Regions from separate parts of the Paenibacillus sp. FSL P4-0184 genome, predicted to be linked through region 3. Evidence: predicted binding sites of a transcription regulator. Region 3 holds the regulator's gene; each other region holds the start of a gene.
What was found. Region 3 encodes Rex, which represses fermentation and respiration genes when NADH is low (regulators of the CRP and FNR family bind a similar motif). Its sites were predicted from a motif close to TTGTGAAATATTTCACAA; they were not measured.
Positions count from the first base shown of each region.

Region 1: a site for Rex is predicted at 1,889-1,906, ahead of nirB (nitrite reductase large subunit NirB). Genes of this name have one in related genera too.
Region 2: a site for Rex is predicted at 1,766-1,783, ahead of MKY52_RS09375 (cytochrome ubiquinol oxidase subunit I). Genes of this name have one in related genera too.
Region 4: a site for Rex is predicted at 1,878-1,895, ahead of MKY52_RS19505 (polymer-forming cytoskeletal protein). Genes of this name have one in related genera too.

Region 1 covers NZ_JBBORN010000001.1:3,975,375-3,978,590, reverse strand. Annotated here, with positions in the region: gene nirB (nitrite reductase large subunit NirB) at 1-1,782, opposite strand, end outside; gene MKY52_RS17360 (hypothetical protein) at 2,001-2,711, opposite strand; gene ric (iron-sulfur cluster repair di-iron protein) at 3,119-3,216, opposite strand, start outside.
Region 2 covers NZ_JBBORN010000001.1:2,168,770-2,171,985, reverse strand. Annotated here, with positions in the region: gene cydB (cytochrome d ubiquinol oxidase subunit II) at 1-261, opposite strand, end outside; gene MKY52_RS09375 (cytochrome ubiquinol oxidase subunit I) at 258-1,652, opposite strand; gene MKY52_RS09370 (cold-shock protein) at 1,876-2,106, opposite strand; gene MKY52_RS09365 (cold-shock protein) at 2,199-2,399, opposite strand; gene MKY52_RS09360 (S1C family serine protease) at 2,819-3,216, opposite strand, start outside.
Region 3 covers NZ_JBBORN010000001.1:4,270,219-4,273,434, forward strand. Annotated here, with positions in the region: gene dinG (ATP-dependent DNA helicase DinG) at 1-920, shown strand, start outside; gene MKY52_RS18745 (redox-sensing transcriptional repressor Rex) at 1,052-1,705, shown strand; gene MKY52_RS18750 (amidohydrolase) at 1,692-2,993, shown strand; gene MKY52_RS18755 (cell wall elongation regulator TseB-like domain-containing protein) at 3,163-3,216, shown strand, end outside.
Region 4 covers NZ_JBBORN010000001.1:4,441,508-4,444,723, forward strand. Annotated here, with positions in the region: gene MKY52_RS19495 (MFS transporter) at 1-681, opposite strand, end outside; gene MKY52_RS19500 (LacI family DNA-binding transcriptional regulator) at 731-1,642, opposite strand; gene MKY52_RS19505 (polymer-forming cytoskeletal protein) at 1,954-2,505, shown strand; gene MKY52_RS19510 (hypothetical protein) at 2,644-2,889, shown strand; gene MKY52_RS19515 (histidine phosphatase family protein) at 2,954-3,216, opposite strand, start outside.

The sequences.
Region 1 (3,216 bases), 290 kb from region 3:
TACTTTCACATCATATTTAAGGGAGACATCGGCGATTTTCTTCAAATCCTCCGGCGTTGTTACCCCACCATACATGCGAGGTATCACGGTGTAGGTTCCATCTTTTTGAATATTCGCACCCATTCTTTCATTTACAAATCGGGATTCTTTCTCATCTTGATGGGTATCAGGGTTCATCATCCCTAGATAATAGTTAATCGCCGGACGACACTTAGAGCAGCCTTCCTCTTGTTTCCAACCGAGTACATTCATGACCTCTTTTGTTGTTTTAAGACCTTTAGCTGTAATTTCAGCAACAATTTCATCACGGCTAAGCGTTGTGCACCCACAAATACCTTGCTTAGCAGCTTGCTGGAAACTGTCACCTAAGACAAATTGCAGGATTTGTTCTACTACGGGTTTACAACCACCACAAGAGCGAGTAGCGCCAGTGCATGCTTTGATCTCATCCACAGTAGTAAAACCATGTTCAGTAACAGCATCTACGATCGCTTTTTTAGTTACACCATTGCAGCCGCAGACAATTTCTTCGTCCGCCATTGCTTCCACGGATGTGCTCTTCTTAGCTCCGCCACCGCAGCAGCCTGTTCCCATAACCTCCGTATAAATCTCATCGGTCATTACTGCGCCTTGTTTTACTAACTTTTGAAGATTCGCAGACTCCGTCACATCACCGAATAAGACCGCACCGACAATCACATTATTTTTGAGCAAAATTTTCTTATAAGTTTTCTTCCATTCATCTTTGCTTGAGATCACAGTGTGTTCAGTAGAATCCAAAAACTCACCTGCAGAAAATACATCCACCCCAGATATTTTAAGCTTCGTGGAAACAATCGAACCTTCATAAGGCTTGGTATCGCTACCACATAAATGTTTAGCTAGAACCATGCCTTGTTCAAATAGTGGAGCCACCAGTCCGTAACACATACCGCGATGCTCAGCACATTCGCCGATGGAATATACATTCTGCATGGAAGTTTGCAAATAATCATCCACCACGATCCCACGATTTACGGAGATTCCGCTATGTTTTGCCAATGTCACGTTCGGTTTGATTCCAACAGCCATTACCACAAAATCTGCAGCAAGCGTACTGCCATCACTAAAACGCAATCCACTTACTCTCTGTTCCCCGCTCAATTCTACCGTTTGTTTGCCCATAGCAAATTTCACGCCTTGACGCTCCAGCTCAGCTTGCAGCATCGAGGAGGCATTCCGATCAAGCTGACGCTCCATCAGATCTTCCATCAAATGAACTACGGTAACATCCATACCAAGGTTCACAAGACCTTTTGCCGCTTCCAACCCAAGCAAACCTCCGCCGATAACAGCTGCTTTGCTGTATTGTTTGGCCGCTGCCAGCATCGCATCACAGTCTGAAATGTCCCGGAATCCTACAACGCCCTCTTTATCACTGCCAGGTACAGGTAAAATAAACGAATTCGAGCCTGTCGCAATAATTACCTTGTCGTAGGGGACTATCATCCCACTATCCGTAACAACTTGCTTCGAGCCTTCATCAATTCGTGTGACCGTTGTTCCCGTGTGTAGAGTTATATTATTGTCTTCATACCAATTCCAGTCGTTTAGGATGATATCATTAAGGCTCTTACTTCCTTCAAGAACATAAGACAACATGATCCGATTGTAATTGGGGTGAGGTTCACTTCCAAAAACCGTGATGTCATAAGCTCCACCCAGCTTCAATATCTGCTCAATCGTACCTATGCCTGCCATACCGTTGCCGACTAATACTAGTTTTTCTCTTATCGTTGTCATGGTTAGGTGCCTCCTCAAGCTTATGAATACCTGATCAATTTCTCTTCTACATATTGGAATTATACGGTTCAAATTCAAGTCGTCATTGTGATTGCAGTCACTTCAATTGTGAATATTTTCACACTTTAGTGTACTGATAATTGTTAGATATCTTTTCCACATAAAAAGCCCGATTAACGATTCTGAACAACCGTTGATCTGGCTTAATGTACGATTTTTTAGCGTAAAGTCAATAAAATCTCCAATTCATCTTGAGCCCTGAGCTTCATATCCATTCCATCATCGAGTAGTTGTTTTCCGTTCACCTTCAGCTTCCATTCTTCATTACTAAGAGGAGTATAATCGTCGACGGAAAGCACCTTTTTATTGTCATCGGCCAAATGTACGCTGCTACAGCTTTTGAGCAAATCTCTTACAGTTAAATCCTCTTTAAATAACATAATATACGTATGATGCAAGTCTACTTCTACACTTCCACCGTTCAAGGTCAGCCTTACAGTTTGAAGTGGTGCTTGATGGTCCTTCGACTTCGCGGTGAAGACTAGCTGTGAATCATACCCTACAGTATTATTCCAATCCGCATTCCCAATGATTTGACCGCCCATCTGAAGCTCCCAAACCATTCCCGCCTCTAGCGAAAAATCCTTTACCGAAACAATGCTTGAGTTATCCTCAGCAAATGTGACAACATTACTACCTTTCAGTAGCTCCATGATCGATATTCCATTTCTATAACTCCCACTAAGTAACCTATCTGATGGTTTAGTAAGCAGTTCATTATCACCAACCCTTATCGATATTGTCGGTCCCTCTGATCCTGCCACACCATTATTAGCATTACTATTGCCGTCATTGTTAGTAGAGCATCCACCTATTATGAATACAATGACTAATCCTAACATCAATTTCCACAAAGATCGCATGGGCATCCTGGCACCGCCTTGTCCCGCCTAATGACCATATAGCGTCTCAGGCTTGTAAAGTTATGTATACTGTCTTTTTAAGGATAACTTAAACAAGCCATGTTCTCAAATAAGTAATAATAAGCTTACTTCTCAGTACCTTTAATTATCTCCCCAATGATATTAAAAATTGGCAAAAAACTTTGAAAGCTAACCTTTATTCCCCTCTTTTTGCTCATTCGGCGCTATCTCGTAGTCCGCGTTTAAGCATCCTTCCGCCAACCTGCCTGCCATCCATCCATCAATCGATCTTACCCATATTTTTCACGATCATTTCTTCTACCTTTTTCAACGGAGTTATCCGCTTTTCTGTACATTCTATAATTCCCTATAAAAAAAGCCCCCTAAGGGACTCTTTAGAACACTATTCATCTTCACTGAAACCTAGGGAACAATATATTATTCTCCAAATGAACGTGTTCAAAAGTCATACTCTCCAGCTCTTCCAGCCGGGCATATGTCAATCGATAGG
Region 2 (3,216 bases), 2.1 Mb from region 3:
AAAGGGAATGTAAAATCCGCTAAACAACGTTGCATACCACTCAGGGAAAGCCGCAAACATTGCACCTGCAGCAGTAATTAGCCATACCTCGTTTCCATCCCAGAAGGGTCCGATCGAGTTAATCAGAATCCGGCGCTCTGTATCATTCTTAGCGAGAATTTGTGTTTCCATCCCTACGCCGAAATCGAAACCCTCCAGGAAGAAGAACCCTATAAACAGAACTGCAATGAGCACAAACCACAATTCATTAAGAGACATCATTGGGCGCCCTCCTCGTTATATGGATCATGCGAATCCCCGTGATCGTTATCCATCGCATAAGGACCTTTTTTAATCACTTTCATAAACAAACCAATTAGAACTAATCCGAGAATGGCGTAAATCGCTGTAAAGGAAATAACAGAGAATAGAACCTGACCACTCGTAATATTAGGCGACACACTGTCTTCCGTTGTCATCAGTCCGAATACCGTCCATGGCTGACGCCCGAATTCGGTCATGACCCAACCCGCTGTATTCGCGATTGGAGGAAGCAATAGTCCCCATAACATAAACCGCATAAACCAAGTGTTTGGACGGTCCATCTTTTTGCGCCACATTAAATACATTGCGTACATACCCAGTACAATCATCAATGTTCCTGCTAGAACCATGATCCGGAAACTCCAGAATGTCGTACGTACAGGCGGGATATAGTCACCGGGGCCATAGGTTTGCTCATACTCAGCTTGCAGTTCAAGCATACCTTTAACTTCACCGGAAAATTTACTGTATGAAAGGAAGCTCAGCATATACGGAATTTGAAATTCTCCAGTACTTTCTTGCTTCTCAGGATCAATGTTTGCCCATACGGTCCAAGGTGCCGGGTCTCCACTCTTACCCCACAATCCTTCTGAAGCCGCCATCTTCATAGGTTGAGTCTCAACCAAATACTGTGCTTGCGCATGGCCTGCCACGGCTACACCAATAGAAGAAATGATACCTACGATTGCTGCAATTTGAAAAGATTTCTTAAAGAAAGATACATCTTGTTTCTTCAATATCTTATACGCACTAATACCCGTTACAAGGAAGGCGCCTGTTGCATACGCAGCAAGAACCGTGTGCGGGAATTCAACCAGCAATTGTCCATTCGTAATGAGCGCGAAGAAATCATTCATTTCTGCACGTCCATTATTTATCTCAAATCCCACAGGGTGCTGCATAAAGGAGTTCGCTGCTAGAATCCAGAAAGCGGATAACATCGTACCAAATGCTACCAGCCAGATGGATAACAAGTGCACTCTTTTGGACACTTTGTCCCAGCCGAATATCCAGATGCCAATAAAAGTAGACTCCAGAAAAAAGGCTGCCAATGCTTCAACTGCAAGCGGAGCCCCGAAGACATCACCCACAAAACGTGAATAATCAGACCAGTTCATCCCGAACTGAAATTCCTGCAAAATACCTGTAACTACCCCTACTGCAAAGTTGATGAGAAACAGCTTTCCCCAGAACTGTGCCATTCTTTTGTACTCTTCATTGCCTTTTCTAACGTACATGGTCTCCATGATCGCAATCAAGAGCGCTAGTCCGATTGATACCGGTACAAAGAAATAGTGGAATATTGTCGTCGACGCAAATTGTATACGCGACAGCATTACTGTATCCATATTTTTCCCTTCCTTCTCCCCTTTTCGTTAATTATATTGTGTCAAAAATTTAGACGTCGTTTTGTGATAAATGTCACACAAAGGGGTACTTTTAACGGTGAAATTCAAATGATTTGTGACAAAAATCACAATTTACCTTAAAAAAAGCAAAAAAAATAAGACGGTTTGACCGTCTTGAAGTTGTTCACTGCTCTATAACAAGCTTGACTCATAAAGGCATTGGTTAGGTAATGGAAATACCCTTCTTCAGCGATTTGAGATCGCCATTCGAATTAAGCAATTGTGGTAGCATCTTCGTGCTGCGAACCATTGGAGAGTCACATAGACGGCAAGAAGGCGCATGTTCAAATGCGAAATTATCCCTCATCCATCCGTTGCATCCATCATTGGTACACGCCCAAATCGCGGTATTTTCTTCCGGTATTTCTTCCAAAGGTTTCTTCCGGTAGTTCATTGCCGTTCCTCCCATCCTGTAAGTCAATAGTGACTAACTAGATATAAAAAGACCGTCCCAACTTTCACAAGCTGGGACGGTTTCTTCTATTATTACAGTTTTACAACGTTTTCGGCTTGTGGTCCACGGTTGCCTTGAACAACGTTGAATTCAACGCGTTGGCCTTCGTCCAAAGTTTTGAAGCCGTCGCCAGTGATTGCGCTGAAGTGAACGAATACGTCGCTTCCGCCTTCAACTTCGATAAATCCGAATCCTTTTTCTGCGTTGAACCATTTAACTGTACCTGTTTGCATGTGTGTTACCTCCACAAATTTAAATTAATATGTTCTTTTTATCTTCAAACAAAGAAAAAATTCACACATTGAAAAAGGTTGTATTACCAAATATAACAGCCCTTTTCAATGCGAAAATTAGGGACTAAATGTATGATTGATATCATATTACCACACCTGATTAGCAAAGGCAAGCTGGCATCCGTATATATCCGTTTCTACCCTAATAAGTATTACCTTCCAATGTAAGGGTTGCCAGTCAGCCCAAAATTGATTAAATCAGCTTATAATTGCCATATTTATCAAAACTTTAGAAGAAATAGATCCCCGATAGCGATACAGAGTATCGCTATTTCAGGAAGCTCTACCTTCTCAACTGAAGGGGTAGTCCGCTCTACTTGTCATTACTGCTATATCATTATATGCCGACTTCCAGCATATTATTCCTCTGGTTTTTCAAGAAGTTTTACTGTAGTCTGATTGACTTTCCCATTTCGATAATAGGTAATCTTCAGATCCTCACCAATCTTCGTCTGATTATATAAATACTTGCGAAGGGAAAGCGTGGATGTAATCGGTTCATCATTAAATTTCGTAATTACATCATTGAACTGTATTCCCGCTTCTTGTGCAGGTCCAACAGCATCCAGAACGACAACCCCATCCTTAACATTGTTCGGTAGGTTCAGTTCCTTGCGTTGGTCCTCTGCGAGAGGAATGTAAGGATTGTTTAAATCTACCGAATATACGCCTAAGTAGGAACGGGCAATCCGCCCTTTCTCAGCCAGTTCATTAGCGGTATCTATCACATGGTTAGCTGGAATAGCAAAACCCAGCC
Region 3 (3,216 bases):
AGAATGTAGTATATTGGCTGGAGGCGAATGGAAATTATCGCAGTAAATCGCTACAGTTGTATGCCGTTCCTGTTGATGTTAGTACTCAGCTTAAGGAGCTGTTTTTCGACAAGAAGAAAAGTATCGTACTAACTTCGGCGACACTCTCTGTCGATAAATCTTTCCAGTTTATGATTGATAATCTCGGACTTAATGAAGCTGCGGAAGAGGGGCGTCTGATGACATCACTCCTGCCTTCTCCCTTTAAGTATCGGGAGCAGGCGCTGTTAGTTATTCCGCGGGATTTCCCAAGTGTGAAGGGTAGTGTAGGCGATGCCCGATTTGTCGATACACTCGTACAGTCACTAGCAGAAGCAGCTATTACAACACGTGGGCGGATGCTTGTCCTGTTTACTTCTTACAAGATGCTACGCCAGGTTTACGATCCTCTGAAAGAGGCTCTAGCCTCACAAGAGATCACGGTGTTAGGTCAAGGCGTGGAGGGGGGCAGCCGTAGCAAGCTGATCCGCCGTTTTCAGGACAGTGCAGCTTCTGTACTGTTAGGAACAAGCAGCTTTTGGGAGGGTGTAGATATTCCAGGTGAAGCATTAACATGCTTGGCCATCGTGAGACTCCCATTTCAACCGCCAAACCACCCCCTAGCGGAAGCGAAGTCTGAGTTATTACAAGCCCAGAAAAAGAATCCGTTTATGAAGTTGTCTGTTCCTCAGGCGGTTATTCGCTTCAAGCAAGGATTTGGGAGGCTGGTACGGACAGCGCAAGATCGGGGTATTGTTATTGTGTATGACACAAGGGTGATCGAATCTCACTATGGGAAGTATTTCCTCTATTCGTTGCCTGGCCCGAAAATGGAGCATATGCTTACGGATCAAATGGTTCCTCGTATAGCGGAGTGGTTGGAAGACGGAGGCGTTTCTTGAAAAGAACGTCATCGATCTTATTAATCACTCTACAAGGAAGGGCGGTATAAGAATACCGCTCTTCCTTGAGACGAGGTGCAGATATTTCGATAGGATTTGAACAGAATATCACTTAAATTAGGAGGTAAATTATGAAATCGGATAAAATATCAGAAGCCGTTGTTCGCAGACTTCCTGTGTACTTGCGTTTCTTGAATGATCTCCAGAAACGTGAAATATTAACCGTTTCCTCACAAGAACTAGGACAAAAACTTGATTTGAATCCTGCTCAAATTCGTAAAGATTTAGCTTATTTTGGAGACTTTGGTAGAAAAGGTATCGGGTATGACGTAACTTATCTTATTGAAAAAATCCGTCATATTCTGAAGCTGGATCAACAATTGAATGTGGCTTTAGTAGGTGCCGGTAACCTTGGACATGCATTATCTAATTACAATGCTTATCTGAAAGATACTATGAAGATTACCGCTATATTTGACTCCTATGCACCTAAGGTAGGGCGGAAAATCAACTCTCTTACCGTTCAACCGATGGAGGAGCTTGGTCAGACGATTCGTGAGCAAGGTATTCGAATTGGGATAATTACTGTGCCTGATTCAGAAGCGCAGAATGTAGCAGATATTCTCATTGAGTCTGGCATCGAGGCGATTTTGAATTTTGCACCAGTGATTCTAAAAACACCATCGAATATCCGGGTTCATGCTGCCGATTTTACAACGGATTTGCAAAGCCTTGCTTATTATTTGAAAGACGGAAAGGAAGAAACCGGAAATGAAGAGCAGTAAAACGATTATTAAGGGCGGGCGTTTTCTTATTCCGGGAACGGATGAGCCGGTTCTGAATGGATATATGACTATTGAAGATGATTTGATCACTTACATAGGAAAAGAAGAGCCTTTAATGGAAGATGATGTGCAAGTTGTTGATGGCAGTCGTCTGCTGTTTATGCCAGGTCTGGTAAACACACATGGCCATGCGGCAATGTCATTGCTTCGTGGTTATGGAGATGATTTAGCACTTCAGGTGTGGCTTCAAGAGAAGATGTGGCCGATGGAAGCGAAATTCACTGGAGAAGATGTATACTGGGGAACCTCCTTGTCGGTACTGGAAATGCTAAAAGGTGGTACTACAACCTTCTTGGATATGTATGATCATATGGATCGAGTAGCAGAGGTAGTCGAATTATCAGGCATCCGTTCCGTATTGATGAGAGGCGTAATCGGATTATGCCCAGAGGAAGTACAAAATCACAAGCTTGCGGAAGCGATTTCTTTTGCACGAAATTGGCATGGTAAGGCTGATGGTAGAATTACGACGATGATCTCGCCACACGCCCCATATACTTGCCCACCGGACTTCTTTGTTAAGTTTGTTCAAGCGGCACATGATTTGGATTTACCGATGCATACCCATATGTCCGAGACCAAACGCGAAGTGGAGCAGAATGTGGTGGATTACGGACTTCGGCCAGTAGCGCATTTAGAGAAGCTTGGAATGTTCACACGTCCGTCTATTGTTGCACATGGCGTTCATTTGAATGATGAAGAGATCGAGATACTGGCGCGTCATGATGTAGGCGTGTCTCATAACCCAGGAAGTAATCTGAAACTTGCTAGTGGAGTGGCTCGGGTTACGGATCTTCTAAAGGCTGGTGTGAAGGTATCACTGGGTACAGATGGTGCGGCAAGCAATAATAACCTGGATATGTTTGAAGAGATGCGTCTTGCAGCCCTCATCCATAAAGGTGTAAGTGGTGATCCGACGGCTGTTCCAGCTCCGGAAGCGCTGCGTATAGCTACAGAGTATGGCGCAAAGTCTATCTTTTTAAATGATGTGGGTAGACTCGCTGTTGGCATGAAAGCGGACTTTATCGCGATTGATATAGACCAGCCGCATTTGCTACCACACACAGATCTGTTGTCTCATGCTGTATACTCTGCCAGTGCCAAGGATGTTGAGCATGTATGGGTGAATGGTAAACAGGTTGTAAAACACGGAGAATGTGTAACGCTAGATGAGGAAGCAATCCGTCGTAAGGCACAAGAATCATTTGATGGACTGCTTAAACGGTAGTCTAAGATCATAACGAATAACTGAAAGGCTGTGACTTTCTGCGATTGCAAAGTTACAGCCTTTTGTGTTTCTGATAATTAGATCATTGAATTGGATATGAAACTTTGGATAAACACACAGGTGTGTTATATAATCAAAAAAGATATATTACTAGAAAGGGAGCTGTACCTTGAAGAAAAGGAAAAAATGGATCCTCCTGGGGTCAGTTCTGATTCTGCTCCTT
Region 4 (3,216 bases), 170 kb from region 3:
CGCAAGATCCTGTTTAAATTTTCTTTCTTCTTTAGGTCCGGTATTCACTCGGTTTGGGAGTGGAAGGGAGCGGACAGCAAGAACTAGTAGAAAGGAAACGAAAAATGTAGCTCCATCAAATAATATGGCATCTGCCGCTCCAAAACTCGCTACAAAAATACCTCCAGCGGAATACCCAATCGTCCGAAAGACATTCTCTGACAGGTTCAGAATCCCGACTGCTTTTTGTACATGTTCTTTTCCAACTACAGTGGTAATTGAAGCTTGATACGCAGGGGATTGGAATAATGCTGAGACTGTCGTAAGTCCCGTTAATATGGCCACGATAATGAATGATGTAGAAGACATGGAAATGGCCAAAGCAAGCGTAACTGCTAGACCGCAGCTTATCAAATCAGTGATTAACATAATACTTCTGCGATTGATCCTGTCTGCGAGTGTGCCTCCTATCGATCCGAGTAAAGAACTGAGCAATAAATTGATTATCGTAATAATGGCAATCATTTTAGCGCTTCCGGTCGTCTGAAGTACCCATAAACTTAAAGCAATGCTGTGAAAGGTATTTCCAAACAAAGAAATGGAATAGGAGCTGAGTAGCAGCATAAATCTCCGGTTTCCCCAAAGGGTTGGATAGGATTGAGCGGTGGTGGATGCATGTTTTGCTAATACAGGATCTGTCATGGGTAACTCTCCTCTCAACTTAAACGCTTAAGTGAATATCGAAAAAAAATTAATCAACAAAATAACGATTATTCTCTTGTTTGGAGTAGTCAGGACGATGTAATAACTCCTGCATTAGTTCAAAAGCAGTGGCTGATTTATCCCCAGTGAATATGAATTTCTGAACGTCTTCTCCAAGCATTTCTGGGCAATTACAGGTACATAGAACAGAAAGACGTGCGAATACCCCGGATTTTTCAACACAACTTCCGATAAACTCATTAATAATTATGGCCTCTTTGTAGATCCCCTCCGATAAGATTGTATTCAATTCTTTCATATTTTGAACTTTGAATATTGCTTTCTCAGGTAAAGGAAGACTATCTTGGATAAAGTTAGTGAGCAGGGAGTTATTGAAGCTCTCCATAATTAAACAAACCTGTGAAAGATCCTCCGGCATTACCTTTTGTAGAGCTGAACGATAATTGTAAAGAACTTGCTTAAACAGCTTATCTTCAATCATGCTGTCGATCAAAATCAAGGGGATACCTTCTACAAAATGATTGGAAATCGAATAGAAGGATTCATCGTGCACATCGATCAGAAAGACGGCTTCGAGCTTTCTTTCGACGATGATATTCAGAGAAGGATGGTCAGTACCAAGAGAATATAGCAGCGTATGATATCCGGCATCCGTTAAACGCTGTTCCAAAGCACGAATAAATGTGAATTGGGCATAGAGTTTCCAAGTTGGCATATAAGCAGAATTATGGACAAGTACCCCTACTAATCCCGTTTTTTTATTGGCAAGCGAACGGGCTGCTAGATTAGGAATGTAATGAAGTTCTTCGGCAAGTGACAGAATTTGATTGCGGGTCTTCTCAGGAATGGTTTGGTTATCGACGCGGTTCAGAACATAGCTTACAGTCGCAACGGAGACATTAGCTTGTAGCGCGATGTCTTTCATTGTAGTTTTTTTCACCAGTAAACTTCTCCCTTGCTGAGATATTTATTTCCAAATATTATCATTAACACTTGAAAAGAGTCAACGATTGACTTTATACCAAGAAGCAAATGATGCTTGTGTTCATTTTTATAATTTGGGTAAATAGATTTAAGAACCTAAATCAGTCAGCGAGAAGAGGTGTGACTCATGGGAACGAATCTTAATCGGGAAGAGCGCGCGCTGTGAAACCGCTTTAGATACTGACACAAATTTGTGAAATTATTCACTTAATTATTAAGAATTTTAATATATAATTAATTCATAATCAAAATTAGGGGGAATCGAAAATGAGACTATTTAAAATGATTTTAGTGGCTGGGGTTTCGGTAGCAGTATTGGCAGGTTGTGGAGCAAATGAGGATAAAGCAAACAATTCGGCGGCAACTTCAGCTCCGGCTGCTGAGCAGACAGATGCTGTCACTACAGCTTCGATCGTGAATCAAGCAGATGCATTTACTAAGGCTGTTAGCAAAGATGGAAACTGGATTGTTGCGATTCTAAATGATGTAACGATTCCTGATGAGGTTGTTGTAGCTGGAGAATTCCGTAATAAAGGAGCCGCAGATGGCGACATCTACCGTAAGATTGCCCTTTATTCGCAAGATGCTGATCACAAGATCACTGCTACTTATACACTAACCGTACCAAAGTTTACAGTACAAAGTGAGAATTTGAAAGTTGAAGGCGGAACGATTAAAGGCGATGTTTATGTAGAAGCGAAAGGCTTTACTCTGCCTGAAACCGCCACTATTGATGGTAACCTCTACTTCGCAAGCGAAGATCTGAAAACATCAGCTGTTATTGATGGAAAAGTGACTGGAACAACAGAAGTTAAATAATTTCGTAATCAACTTATACAGTAGAAGCCAATCCATAGACTATGGGTTGGCTTTTTTCTTTTTGTGATTATGTGATCTTCAGTTGATTTTCTTAATATTGAACTTATAATATTACTACCACTACTAGGAGGAACACATATGTCTAAGGAGTATTCACGCACATATATCGAAAGTGTAAAACTTGAAATGTTAAATAGATTGGGACTTAAGCAAGTGTTTTTTAAGGAGCAAATAGGTGACGGCCTGATTTTTGAAGCGGTTGGTTTTGATAAAGGGAGCAAGCATCGTTTTTGTGTTAGACCGAAGACGAAAACAATTGACGAATTTATTTCAGGAAAATGGATGAAGGTCCGCAGCTTTACAATCAAAAGTGTGGAAATTTAAAATTCAAGTCTAAAAAGGGAACCCCATTTAAATCGGAGTTTCCTTTTTTATTTTTGAGAAGGATTCATTGATAATGTGAAGTATCGCCGTACAGATCGATGGTTGTATGGTTGTCAGTTAGGGTTACTTTACACAATGCTGTAGAGAGAATATCCGGTAGTTCCCCTAATTCCTGCAATGATTTATTGAGAAAATGAGCCATAATTACTTTCAGGGTCATCCGATGCGTGACAATAAGTACCTCATGTCCTTCATTATCGTTAATGATACGCTCAATAGTCGGCGTTACTCTTTGTTCAAGCTGACTATAGGTCTCACCTGGGGCTA